2 regions of the Herbaspirillum sp. GW821-FHT09A12 genome follow, and region 1 is predicted to be linked to the other one. Evidence: predicted binding sites of a transcription regulator. Region 1 holds the regulator's gene; the other holds the start of a gene.
The links. The regulator LexA, encoded in region 1, represses DNA repair genes until DNA is damaged. The targets are predictions, from matches to a motif close to ACTGTATNNNNATACAGT.
Positions count from the first base shown of each region.

Region 2: a site for LexA is predicted at 3,790-3,807, ahead of AC07N6_RS05650 (ATP-dependent helicase). Genes of this name have one in related genera too.

Region 1 is NZ_JBWKPR010000002.1:966,368-971,709, forward strand. Features, by position in the region: gene rpsR (30S ribosomal protein S18) at 1-94, opposite strand, end outside; gene priB (primosomal replication protein N) at 137-430, opposite strand; gene rpsF (30S ribosomal protein S6) at 455-820, opposite strand; gene lexA (transcriptional repressor LexA) at 1,140-1,796, shown strand; gene AC07N6_RS09460 (tetratricopeptide repeat protein) at 2,061-3,956, shown strand; gene AC07N6_RS09465 (flagellin N-terminal helical domain-containing protein) at 4,416-5,342, shown strand, end outside.
Region 2 is NZ_JBWKPR010000002.1:105,553-110,894, forward strand. Features, by position in the region: gene recJ (single-stranded-DNA-specific exonuclease RecJ) at 1-471, opposite strand, end outside; gene AC07N6_RS05645 (hypothetical protein) at 468-1,505, opposite strand; gene AC07N6_RS05650 (ATP-dependent helicase) at 1,622-3,745, opposite strand; gene AC07N6_RS05655 (lipoprotein-releasing ABC transporter permease subunit) at 4,104-5,342, shown strand, end outside.

The sequences.
Region 1 (5,342 bases):
TGAAACGGCAAAATTTCTTGCGCTTGAACAGCGGGTTTTGCTGTTGGCGCTTGTTTTTCAGTTTGCTTTTATCGAACTTTTTACCGAATGCCATGGTTTGGCTCCTGTATCTAAATTGGGTAATGTCTGTGTCGGATCAACCGACGGGATCAAAATCAACGATGTGAAACACGACGCTCTTGCTGTTGCGATTCCTGCGGGCCAGAAAACCGGTGAATTGGAACATGGCTCCCAGCGTCGCCTTGTTGAGTCGACCGGAGATTTCCCCGACGGCCATGGCCGCAATGTCGAACTCCACCAGGCGCTTGATCCCCGCTTCCATCTGCTCCGACTGGTGCTGCAACCTGGCAGTCACAATCGGGATACCGGCCGGCGTATAACGCAACACATCACGTTCGGCCAGGCTGGCGATGACTTGAAGCTGGTTCACTCTCCGCTACGAATCGCCGCGCAATCAGGCGGCCGGTGCTTCGGTGCGGCTCTTGGCTGCGTCTTCCTTTTGCACTGCCTTCAGGATCGGGGAAGGACCGGTTTCGGCCTTCTTCATCTTGACGGTCAGGTGGCGCAGGACGGCATCGTTGAACTTGAAGCCGGTTTCGATTTCGGCCAGCGTTTCGCTGTCGACTTCGATGTTCAGGCAGACGTAGTGCGCCTTGGCCAGTTTCTGGATCTGGTAGGCCAGTTGACGACGGCCCCAATCTTCGACACGGTGCACCTGGCCGCCGCGAGTGGTGACGATGCCCTTGTAACGCTCGATCATCGCAGGCACTTGCTCGCTTTGGTCCGGGTGGACGATAAATACGATTTCATAATGACGCATGTAGACTCCTTTTGGACTATTGACAAAACGCCCACCCCGGCGTCAAGACGAGTGTGGGAAGAGGAAAGCCGGCAATCATACAAGATATCCGGCCAAACAGCAATCCTGGCGAGCTTGTGCGAGGCCTGGCGGCGACAGTTCGGCCCACCGCATCCGGCGACGGGGAATCGCCCCTCTGCCTCGCTTCTATTTATATATGGATGGAGGATGGGCAATATCCGTTGCGCCGCCGCATGTTGCCGTTGACACAAAGATGGCAACTGTATAAAAATACAGACTGTTCATACAAACAGCCTTCCTTTACAGAAAGGCACTCCACATGCTCAAGCTCACCGCGCGCCAGGAACAGATCCTCAACCTGATCAAGAACGCCATTGAAAACACCGGCTTCCCCCCGACGCGCGCCGAGATTGCCTCGGAACTGGGCTTTCGCTCCGCCAATGCGGCCGAAGAGCATTTGCAGGCGCTGGCCCGCAAGGGCGCCATTGAAATCTCCCCTGGCACCTCCCGCGGCATCCGGCTGCGGGAGCCAGGGATCGCTGCCGGCCTGCCAGGCAACCGCCAGATGGCGCTGCCCCACCCGGCCCTGATGCAATTGAGCCTGCCGCTGGTCGGCCGCGTCGCGGCCGGCTCGCCCATCCTCGCGCAAGAGCATGTGGAAAAAACCTACCAGGTAGATCCCGCCCTGTTTTCGGGCAAACCCGACTACCTGCTGAAGGTGCGCGGCATGTCCATGCGCGACGCCGGCATCCTCGACGGCGACCTGCTGGCGGTCAAAAAGACCGAGCAGGCGCGCAACGGCCAGATTGTCGTTGCCCGCCTGGCGGACGACGTCACCGTCAAGCGCTACCAGAAATCCGGCACCACCATTACGCTGCTGCCGGAAAATCCGGACTTCCAACCCATCGTCATCCACCAGGATGAGCAAGACTTCGCCCTCGAAGGGCTCGCAGTAGGGTTGCTGCGTAGCTGGTAAGCCATTCATCCCCGCTGCCCGCCCATCGCCATCGCTTCGTTTTGCGTGCCGCATCAGCTCGGCAAAACGAAGCTTGAGTCTGAGCAAAAACGCCCTGTTTCGCTTTCTGTTCGCACTTTCATCCAGCCGCGTAGCCACATATCATGCCTAGCTGTCGCATTCCCCCTTCGTCTTCGCGAACGGTACTGATCCATCTAGCAAGGAAATTTGATGTCTACGCGCAAGGGCAAATCAAAAGCCTCCCCACCACCATCGAAATATCAGTTGCAAGATCTGCTTGACGTTCGCGCCAGCCTTGATCTGCTTGAAGCGCGCAAGCTTGCCGAAGCCCGGCAACAGTGCGATGCGGTGCTCAAGCGCGCCCCCAATCTGATCTTTGCCCACAATGCCCGTGGCTTGATTGCCGTACAGGAATACGATTACGCGCTGGGCGAAAAATGGCTGAGAAAGGCCATGGAGGGCGATCCAGGCAACGCGGAATACGCCACCAGCCTGGCAAATTGCGTCCTCAGGCAGGAGCGCGTCGATGAGGCGATCAAGCTGTTCGAACGCGCCATCGCCTGCGACCATGACAATCGCGAGGCCCGCATCGGCCTGGCCAACGCCCTGCATGAAAAGAACGACCCCGAGGCGACAATCGCCTATTTTGAAGATGCAGTCGCGCGCGAGCCCGGCGCGCCGGGCCCGCTGAGCCACCTGGGACGGGCCCTGATTGACGCCAAGCGCTTGAACGAAGCAGTATCGACGATCATGAAGTCGCTCGAGCTGCAGATCAGCTTCGCCCCCGCGCATACCGCACTGGGTGAAGCCTTCTATGCCATGAACATGTACAAGGAAGCCGTTGAGTCGCACAAGACCTCCTTGCTGCTGGACTCCACGGACACCTATGCGCATTACAAGATCGCGGATGCCTACCTGAAGCTCGACGAGGTCGACAAGGCGCATGAACATTACCGGCGCGTCATCGAACTGATACCCAACGATGCCAACAGTTATGCCAAATTGGCCGTCAGCCTTGCAAACACACAGGATCGCGTCGACGAGGCGCTGGCCTTGTTCAACAAGGCGCTCACACTCGATCCGAGCCACGCCCTGACTTACAACAACATCGGCGCCATCATGCATGACCATGGCCGCCGCGAAGAAGCCATCCCGTATTTCAGGAAGGCGCTGGAACTCAAGCCGAATTACTCGACCGCCATGCACAACCTGGCACTGAGCCAGCTCTTGCAAGGCAACCTGAAAGAAGGCTGGGCCAACCATGAAAGCCGCCTGGTCACGCGCGAACGGGCCGACGTCTATCGCGTGGTGCACAAGCTGTTCAAGATCATCCCCAAATGGGATGGCCTCGCCCCGCTCAAGGGCAAGCGCATCTTCTTGATGCACGAACAAGGCTTTGGCGACAGCATCCAGTTCCTGCGGTATGCCAAGCTGGTCCAGGAACTGGGGGCAGAGGTCGCCGTACACGTCAAGAATCCCCTGTATCGCCTGTTCCAGAGCTATTCGCCGGACATCATGCTGGTGCGCGAGAGCGACCCGATCCCCCGCTGCGATTACGCCTACATGCTGATGAGCCTGCCCCATGCATTAGGCACCGATACCATCGACGACATCCCCGTCCTGCCCTCCTATTTGTCGGCCGAAGCGAGCAGCAAGGCCATCTGGCAAGACAAGATCGAAAAACTGTCCAAACCGGGAAATCTGCGCGTCGGTTTTGTCTGGGGCGGCAACCCGGAGCACGGCAACGACCGCCGCCGTTCCATCCCGCTGACCCAGCTGCTGCCCCTGTTCAATCTTCCGGGCATCGACTATTTTTCGTTGCAAAAAGGCAAACCCACGGCGGACTTGAACAACCTGCCACCCGGACTCCCTGTATTCAATCTGGGCGACGACTGCGCGGATTTTGCCGATACGGCGGCCGCCATCGCCAATCTCGACGTCGTCATCAGTGTCGACACATCGGTCGTGCACCTGGCCGGCGCCCTCGGCGGCCCCACTTGGGTGATGCTGCCGCATACGCCTGACTGGCGCTGGCTGCTCGAGCGCGACGACTGCGTGTGGTACCCGAACACCCGACTCTTCCGCCAGCCGGATGAAGGCAACTGGGAGGCGGTCATTGCCAACATGGCAACCAAACTCACCGCCATGCGCAATCGCTAAAGAACCCTTGGCGCGCAAAACGAGAGCCGGATCGATATTTTTTGCGCGTCGCCCCGCCTTGAAAAAGGGGACATCAGACCCTGCATTGATTCATGCCAGGGTGTTTTCAGGGTGTTCGAAAAAACACCCTGAAAACACCCTAAAAATGCAAATCTGGAAACAAAAGGGCATTCGCCCTCCCCTTGACGCAGATTTTTTGCCATCCCATCTTCCCGCTGTGCAATTAAACCTAAAGTTTTGGACGGAGACGCCGAAAAGGGATTTGCTTGGTTACTTTTTAAGCACGCAGTTTTAGTTCGGAAAGCCCTGAAAAGATTTTTTGCGAATAGCCCTAAACTTTTTCCAAGGCTGCCCGATAACGCATACAACAGAGGTTGAAACGCCTGGGACTCATGGGTAGAAGACCAAAGTTAAGCACTGAAACTCGGATCATCGGTCTCAAATCTTAGGAGAATTAGCATGGCATCAATCATCAACACCAATATTCCGTCGCTCAATACGCAACGCAATCTGAGTGCGTCGCAGGCGTCGCTGAATACCTCGATCCAACGTCTGTCCTCCGGCCTGCGCGTCAACAGCGCCAAGGACGATGCCGCCGGCCTGGCAATTGCCGACCGCATGAACGCCCAGGTCAAGGGCCTGGCAGTGGCTCAACGTAACGCCAACGACGGTATCTCGATGGCCCAGACCGCTGAAGGCGCTCTGTCCACCGTGACCGACAACCTGCAACGTATGCGTGAACTGGCCGTGCAAGCAGCCAACGGCACCAACGGCGCCCAGGACCGCAAGACCCTGAACGACGAATACACGCAACTGTCGCAAGAAGTCTTCCGCGTGCTGAACGGCACCTCCTTCAACGGCCAGAACCTGTTCACCGGCGTCGGCCAAGGCGCTTCGGCCGGTATCGGCTCCGATTCCAACAGCGTTTCGTCTTCGCTGACCCTGTCGTTCCAAGTCGGCGCCAACGTCGTTGACAACAAGCTGAACGACCAGATCACCATCACCCTGGATGACCTGTCGAACAACGGCACCATCGCCAGCGTGATCGGCACCAGCGCCAAGGGCCTGATCGGCCTGGGCGACACCAGCGGCGTGAGCACCGCCCAAGCTACCTATACCTCGGCCAAGGCTGCCCTGGACAACCTGTTCGCCACCGGCTCGACCCTGACCGCTGACGCACTGGCCTCTTCGGCTGTGACCCTGCAAGCTTCCATCGACAGCGCCAAGCTGAGCCTGGATGCCGCAGTTGCCGCTCCGAGCGCGCAAAGCGATGCGCAAAACGCGATCAAGAACCTGGACAAGGCGATCAACCTGGTTTCGTCCAAGCGTGCGGAATTCGGTGCGGTGCAGAACCGTTTCACCGCGGTTATCAATAACTTGCAAGTG
Region 2 (5,342 bases), 860 kb from region 1:
GACCACGTCGATGCCGCGCCGCTTGGCCTCGGCCACGCCGTCGATGCTGGCGATGCCGTTATCGACCGTGATGATCACGTCCGGCGCCTTTTCGCGCACGGTCAGCGCGACGATCTCCGGGGTGAGCCCATAGCCGTACTCGAAGCGGTTGGGCACGATGTAGTCAACCTGCGCACCCAACAGGCGCAAGCCGCGCAGGCCCACGGCGCAGGCGGTGGCGCCGTCGCAATCGTAGTCGGCCACGATCACCAGCTTCTTGCGGGCGGCGATGGCGTCGGCCAGGTAACTGGCGGCGGCGTCGATATGCAACAGGCCGGACGGCGCGATCAGGGCATTGAGCTCGCTGGCCAGTTCGCGCGCACTGGCCAGGCCGCGCGCCGCGTACACGCGCGCCAGCACCGGGTGCACGCCTTCGGCGATCAGTTGCTCGGACTGCTGGATGGAGTAGGGGCGGGTGGCGATGCGGATCATGCGGCGAGTCTTTGTAACGAGGGTTTGCGCCAGAACTTGCGCAGCGCGCCACGGGTGACGGAAATCTGCGCCAGCTTGTCGGAGCCGGCCAGGACCAGGTTGATGGCGTCGAAGGCGCCGCCGCGCAGCGATGCCAAGAGCGGCGCCAGCCATTCGCGATCCAGGGTTTCCATACGCTGCAGCCACAGGCCCCATTCCTCGGCCAGGGCGATTTCCACCAACTGGTCCAGCAGCAGCAAGCGGCGGCCGCTGCCGGCGGCGACCTCGGCGGCGGTGGATGGCGTCACCGCCGCGGCGCCGAACGCTTGCGTCCAGCCATTGAGGCCATAGCTGGCGGCATAGGCCGGCGCGGCGCAAACCTTGGCATCGGCGCCGCCCCAGATCCACATCGAGTTGACCGCCTTCAGGCCGCGCATTTCGCGCTCTTCATTCAGGCTTTCCGAGAACCACTGCATCTGCACTTCGTTTTGCAGCTTGCGCCAGGCCAGTTCGCCCGGGCCCTCCGGCATCCAGATATCGACATTGCGGCCGCTGGCGGCGGACGGGGTCGAGGTGCGCAGGCCGGCCCAGGCGTCGGCGCGGATGAACCAGGTGCGGGCGTCGCCATACACCACTTCATGGCCGATGTCGGTAAACAGCGGCGCGGCCGACGCAAACAGCTTCTGCGATTGCGCCTCATCCAGCTGCAACTGCGCCACATCGGTCAGCACCAGGTGGTCGCGCGCGACGTGGATGTGGGCCGGATGCAGCACGAACCACTGGCCGGCGGCCGGCGTGTGGCCGAGGCCGCGCATCAGGGCCGCAGCGGCCGCCGGGCTGCTGTCCTGCGCCGGTTGCGGCAGGCCGAAGCGTTGCGCCAGCCAGTGCTCATGCGGCAAGGCGCGCGAAAAAGGATCGTGGGATTGGGTCGGCGCGGCGTGTTTGCCGCGCGCCAGCAGCATCGCCAGCGCCGGCGCCTGGCATTGGCGCAGCAGGTCGCGCGCCATGCCGGCAGGGGGCAGGGCGAAGGGGATGAGGATGTCGAGTTGATTCATGGGGTGCTATTTTAGCGGTTGGCAGCCCAAGCGATGCGGGCGTTGCTGCGAGTGTCCCGCAATTGCTCCCGTTGTTCTGGCGCAAGTCGGGGCAGGCTTGCGCCTGGAAGGCGGGCCTAGCCCTGCTTCCAGGCATTCCTGGCCCGCTGCCGCACCAGCATCCTGACGCTGTCGGGCATGGGCGTGCGTGCGCCGTTGGTTTCGGCCGAGAGCCACAGGCTGTCTTCGAAGTGCGGCAGCATGCGCGGCGTGATGAAGCGGCTGCGGATGGCGTTGACGTGGCGGTCGCCTTGCGGCGTCTGCTGGGTGACGTAGAAGCGTTGCGGCACCACCAGGTGCAGGTATTCTTTGGCGCGCGTCATGGCCACGTACAGCAGGCGGCGCTCTTCGGCGATCTCGGCTTCGTTGCCGGTGGCCAGATCCGACGGGATGCAGCCGTCCACCACGTTGAGCACATGCACCGAGCGCCATTCCTGGCCTTTGGCGGAGTGGATGGTGGACAGCGTCAGGTAGTCCTCGTCGCGGTAGGGCGGTTCCGCATAGTCGCCGCTGGCTTCGGGCGGGTCCAGCGTCAGTTCGGTCAGGAATTTTTCACGCGAGGCATAGCCGCCGGCCAGCGCGGCCAGTTGTTCGATGTCGGCGCTGCGGGTGCCGGCGTCATCGTACTTGCGTTCCAGTTGCGGCAGGTACCAGTCGCGCGCGGCATGGATGTCGTCCGGCCATGGCGCCGATGCGCGGCGCATCAGCGCATAGGTGTTGGCGAAGGCCTGCCACTCCAGCGCCGCATTGGCCGGCGGGGCGAAGTCGAGCAGGGCGGCGGCCGGGTCGTCGGCGGCGGCCATCAGGTCCAGCGCCTTCCTGGCGGTGGCCGGGCCGATGCCCGGGATCAACTGCAGCGCGCGAAAGCCGGCCATGCGGCCGTTGGGATTGTGCGCCAGGCGCAGCAGCGAAAGCAGGTCCTTGATGTGGGTGCTTTCGAGGAACTTCAAGCCGCCGAATTTCAGGAAGGGGATGTTGCGGCGGGCCAGTTCCAGCTCCAGCGCCGCGCTGTGCGTGGCGGTGCGAAACAGCACCGCCTGCGACTTCAGCGTCAGGCCCTGTTCGCGGTGCGCCAGCACCCGGTTGGCAATCCAGCGCGCCTGTTCCACTTCGTCCGGGATCAGCACCAGTTGCGGCTTTTGCGAGGAGGGCAGGTCGCTCCACAGGTTCTTGTGGTGGCGCTCGGGAGCCTCGGCGATGACGGCATTGGAGGCCGCCAGGATCGGCTGGGTCGAGCGGTAATTGCGCTCCAGCGTGACGATGCGCGCCGGGCGCGAGAACAGCGCGGGAAACTCGAGGATGTTGCGCACCGTGGCGCCGCGGAAGGAGTAGATCGATTGGGCGTCGTCGCCCACGGCGGTGACGCCGGCGCCGTCGGGCTTCATGCGTTGCAGGATCTCGGCCTGCAGGCGGTTGCTGTCCTGGTATTCGTCCACCAGCACATGGTCGAAGCGTTCACCCACATGGCGCGCCAGCTCGGCGTCGGACAGCAGGTCGGCCCAGAACAGCAGCAGGTCGTCGTAGTCCAGCACGTGCTGTTGTTCCTTGGCGTCGGCGTAGTGCGCGAACAGTTCGGCCAGTTGGGTCTCCCATTCGCGGCACCAGGGGAATTGCGTGTGCAGCACCGTGCCCAGATCTTCGCGGGTGTTGACCGCGCGCGAATAGATAGCCAGGCAGGTGGCCTTCAGTGGAAAGCGCTTGTCGGTGGCCGTCAGCCCCATCTCATGGCGCAGCAGGCCCATCAGGTCTTCCGAGTCGCCGCGGTCCTGGATGGTGAAATCTTTTTCCAGGCCGATTTGCAGCGCGTAGTCGCGCAGCAGGCGCGCGCCGATCGCATGGAAGGTGCCCGACCACGGCAGTTGCGGCGGCGACGCCGATGGCGGCAGTTGCAGCACTTGCCCGATCACCTGGCCGACGCGCCGTCCCATGTCGGCGGCGGCGCGGCGCGAAAAGGTCAGCAGCAGGATGCGTTGCGGATCGGCGCCGTCCAGGATCAATTTGGCGACCCGGTGCGCCAGCGTGCTGGTCTTGCCGGAACCGGCGCCGGCCACGATCAGCAAGGGATCTTGCCGGGCGGGCGGCAGCTTGCCGCCATGTTCTACCGCGGCGCGCTGTTGCTCGTTGAGCCTGGCAAAGGGATCCTTGCCGGCATCGGCGGCGGGCTCGGCGGCATCAAGGGCGGCGGCTGGATCGGGCAGCATTGGTGTATTGGCGTATCGGGGTTGGATGTTGCGGAAAGCCTTGTACTGTATATATAACCAGTTCCGCGCGCAATGCCGGGCGCGGCGCCATGACAAAATACGCGGCAGAAGTTGTCGATATGGAACCTGCCTCGGGATGGCTGCGCCGCTTGCCGCAAATGTAAGACTTCATGTCGCCGAGAACCTATGGACAAAGCCGGGCTCTATCCCGGCACGGCAGCGAACGGGGCAAGCGAGCTGGGCCGCCCGGCCCATTCTGTGGCAAACTTCGCGCTTCGCCTGTCGAAATGCGCCGGTATTCGTTGTGATGGGGACATCATTGGCCGCGCTTTTCATTCAGCCTTCTCTCGGAGCAATTTTGAGTCTAATAAAAAACCTGCCGTTCGAATGGTTGGTCGGCATCCGTTATACGCGCGCTGGCAAGCGCAGCGGCCGCAACAGTTTCATCTCCTTCATTTCCCTGATTTCCATGGCCGGCATCGCGCTTGGCGTGGCCGCGCTGATCGTGGTGCTGTCGGTCATGAACGGTTTCCAGAAGGAAGTGCGCGACCGCATGCTGTCGGTGCTGGCGCACATCGAGGTATTCGACGCTTCCGGCGCCATGCGCGACTGGCAAGCGGTGGCCAAGCAGACCTTCCAGAACAAGGAAGTGCTGGGCGCCGCGCCCTATGTGGCGGCGCAGGCGATGATGACGCGCGATGACAATGTGCGCGGCGTGCTGATCCGCGGCGTGCTGCCGGAAGAGGAGCCCAAGGTTTCCGATGTCGCCAAGCAGATCAAGCAAGGCAGTTTCGCCTCGCTCAAGCCCGGTGAATTCGACATTGTGCTGGGCAGCGAGCTGGCGCGCGGCTTGCGCGTGGGCATCGGCGACAAGGTGACGCTGATCGCGCCGCAAGGGCAGGTGACGCCGGCCGGGGTATTGCCGCGCCTGAAGCAATTCACGGTGGGCGGCATTTTCGAGGCCGGACACTATGAGTTCGACTCTTCGCTGGCCTTCATCCACATCCAGGATGCGGAAACCCTGTTCCGCCTCGACGCCCCGACCGGCGTGCGGCTGCGCATCCGCGACATGCTGCAGGCGCCGCAGGTGACCCAGCAACTGGCCTCGACGCTGAGCGGCGACCTCTACCTGCGCGACTGGTCGCAGCAGAACAGCAACTGGTTCGCCGCGGTCAAGACCGAGAAGCGCATGATGTTCATCATCCTGACGCTCATCATCGCGGTGGCCGCCTTCAACCTGGTGTCCACGCTGGTGATGACGGTGACCGACAAGCAGGCCGACATCGCCATCCTGCGCACGCTGGGCGCTTCGCCCGGTTCCATCATGAAGATCTTCGTCATCCAGGGGGCGCTGGTGGGGCTGATCGGCACGGCCATCGGCATCGGCCTGGGCGTGGCGGTGGCGCTCAACATCGACGTGGTGGTGCCGGCCATCGAACGCGCCTTCCACGTGCAGTTCCTGCCCAAGAGCATTTACGTGATCTCCGAGTTGCCTTCCGACCTGATCTGGTCCGATGTCTACACCATCGGCGGCGTGGCGGTGGTGCTGGCCTTCCTGGCGACGCTGTATCCGAGCTGGGCCGCATCCCGCGTCAAA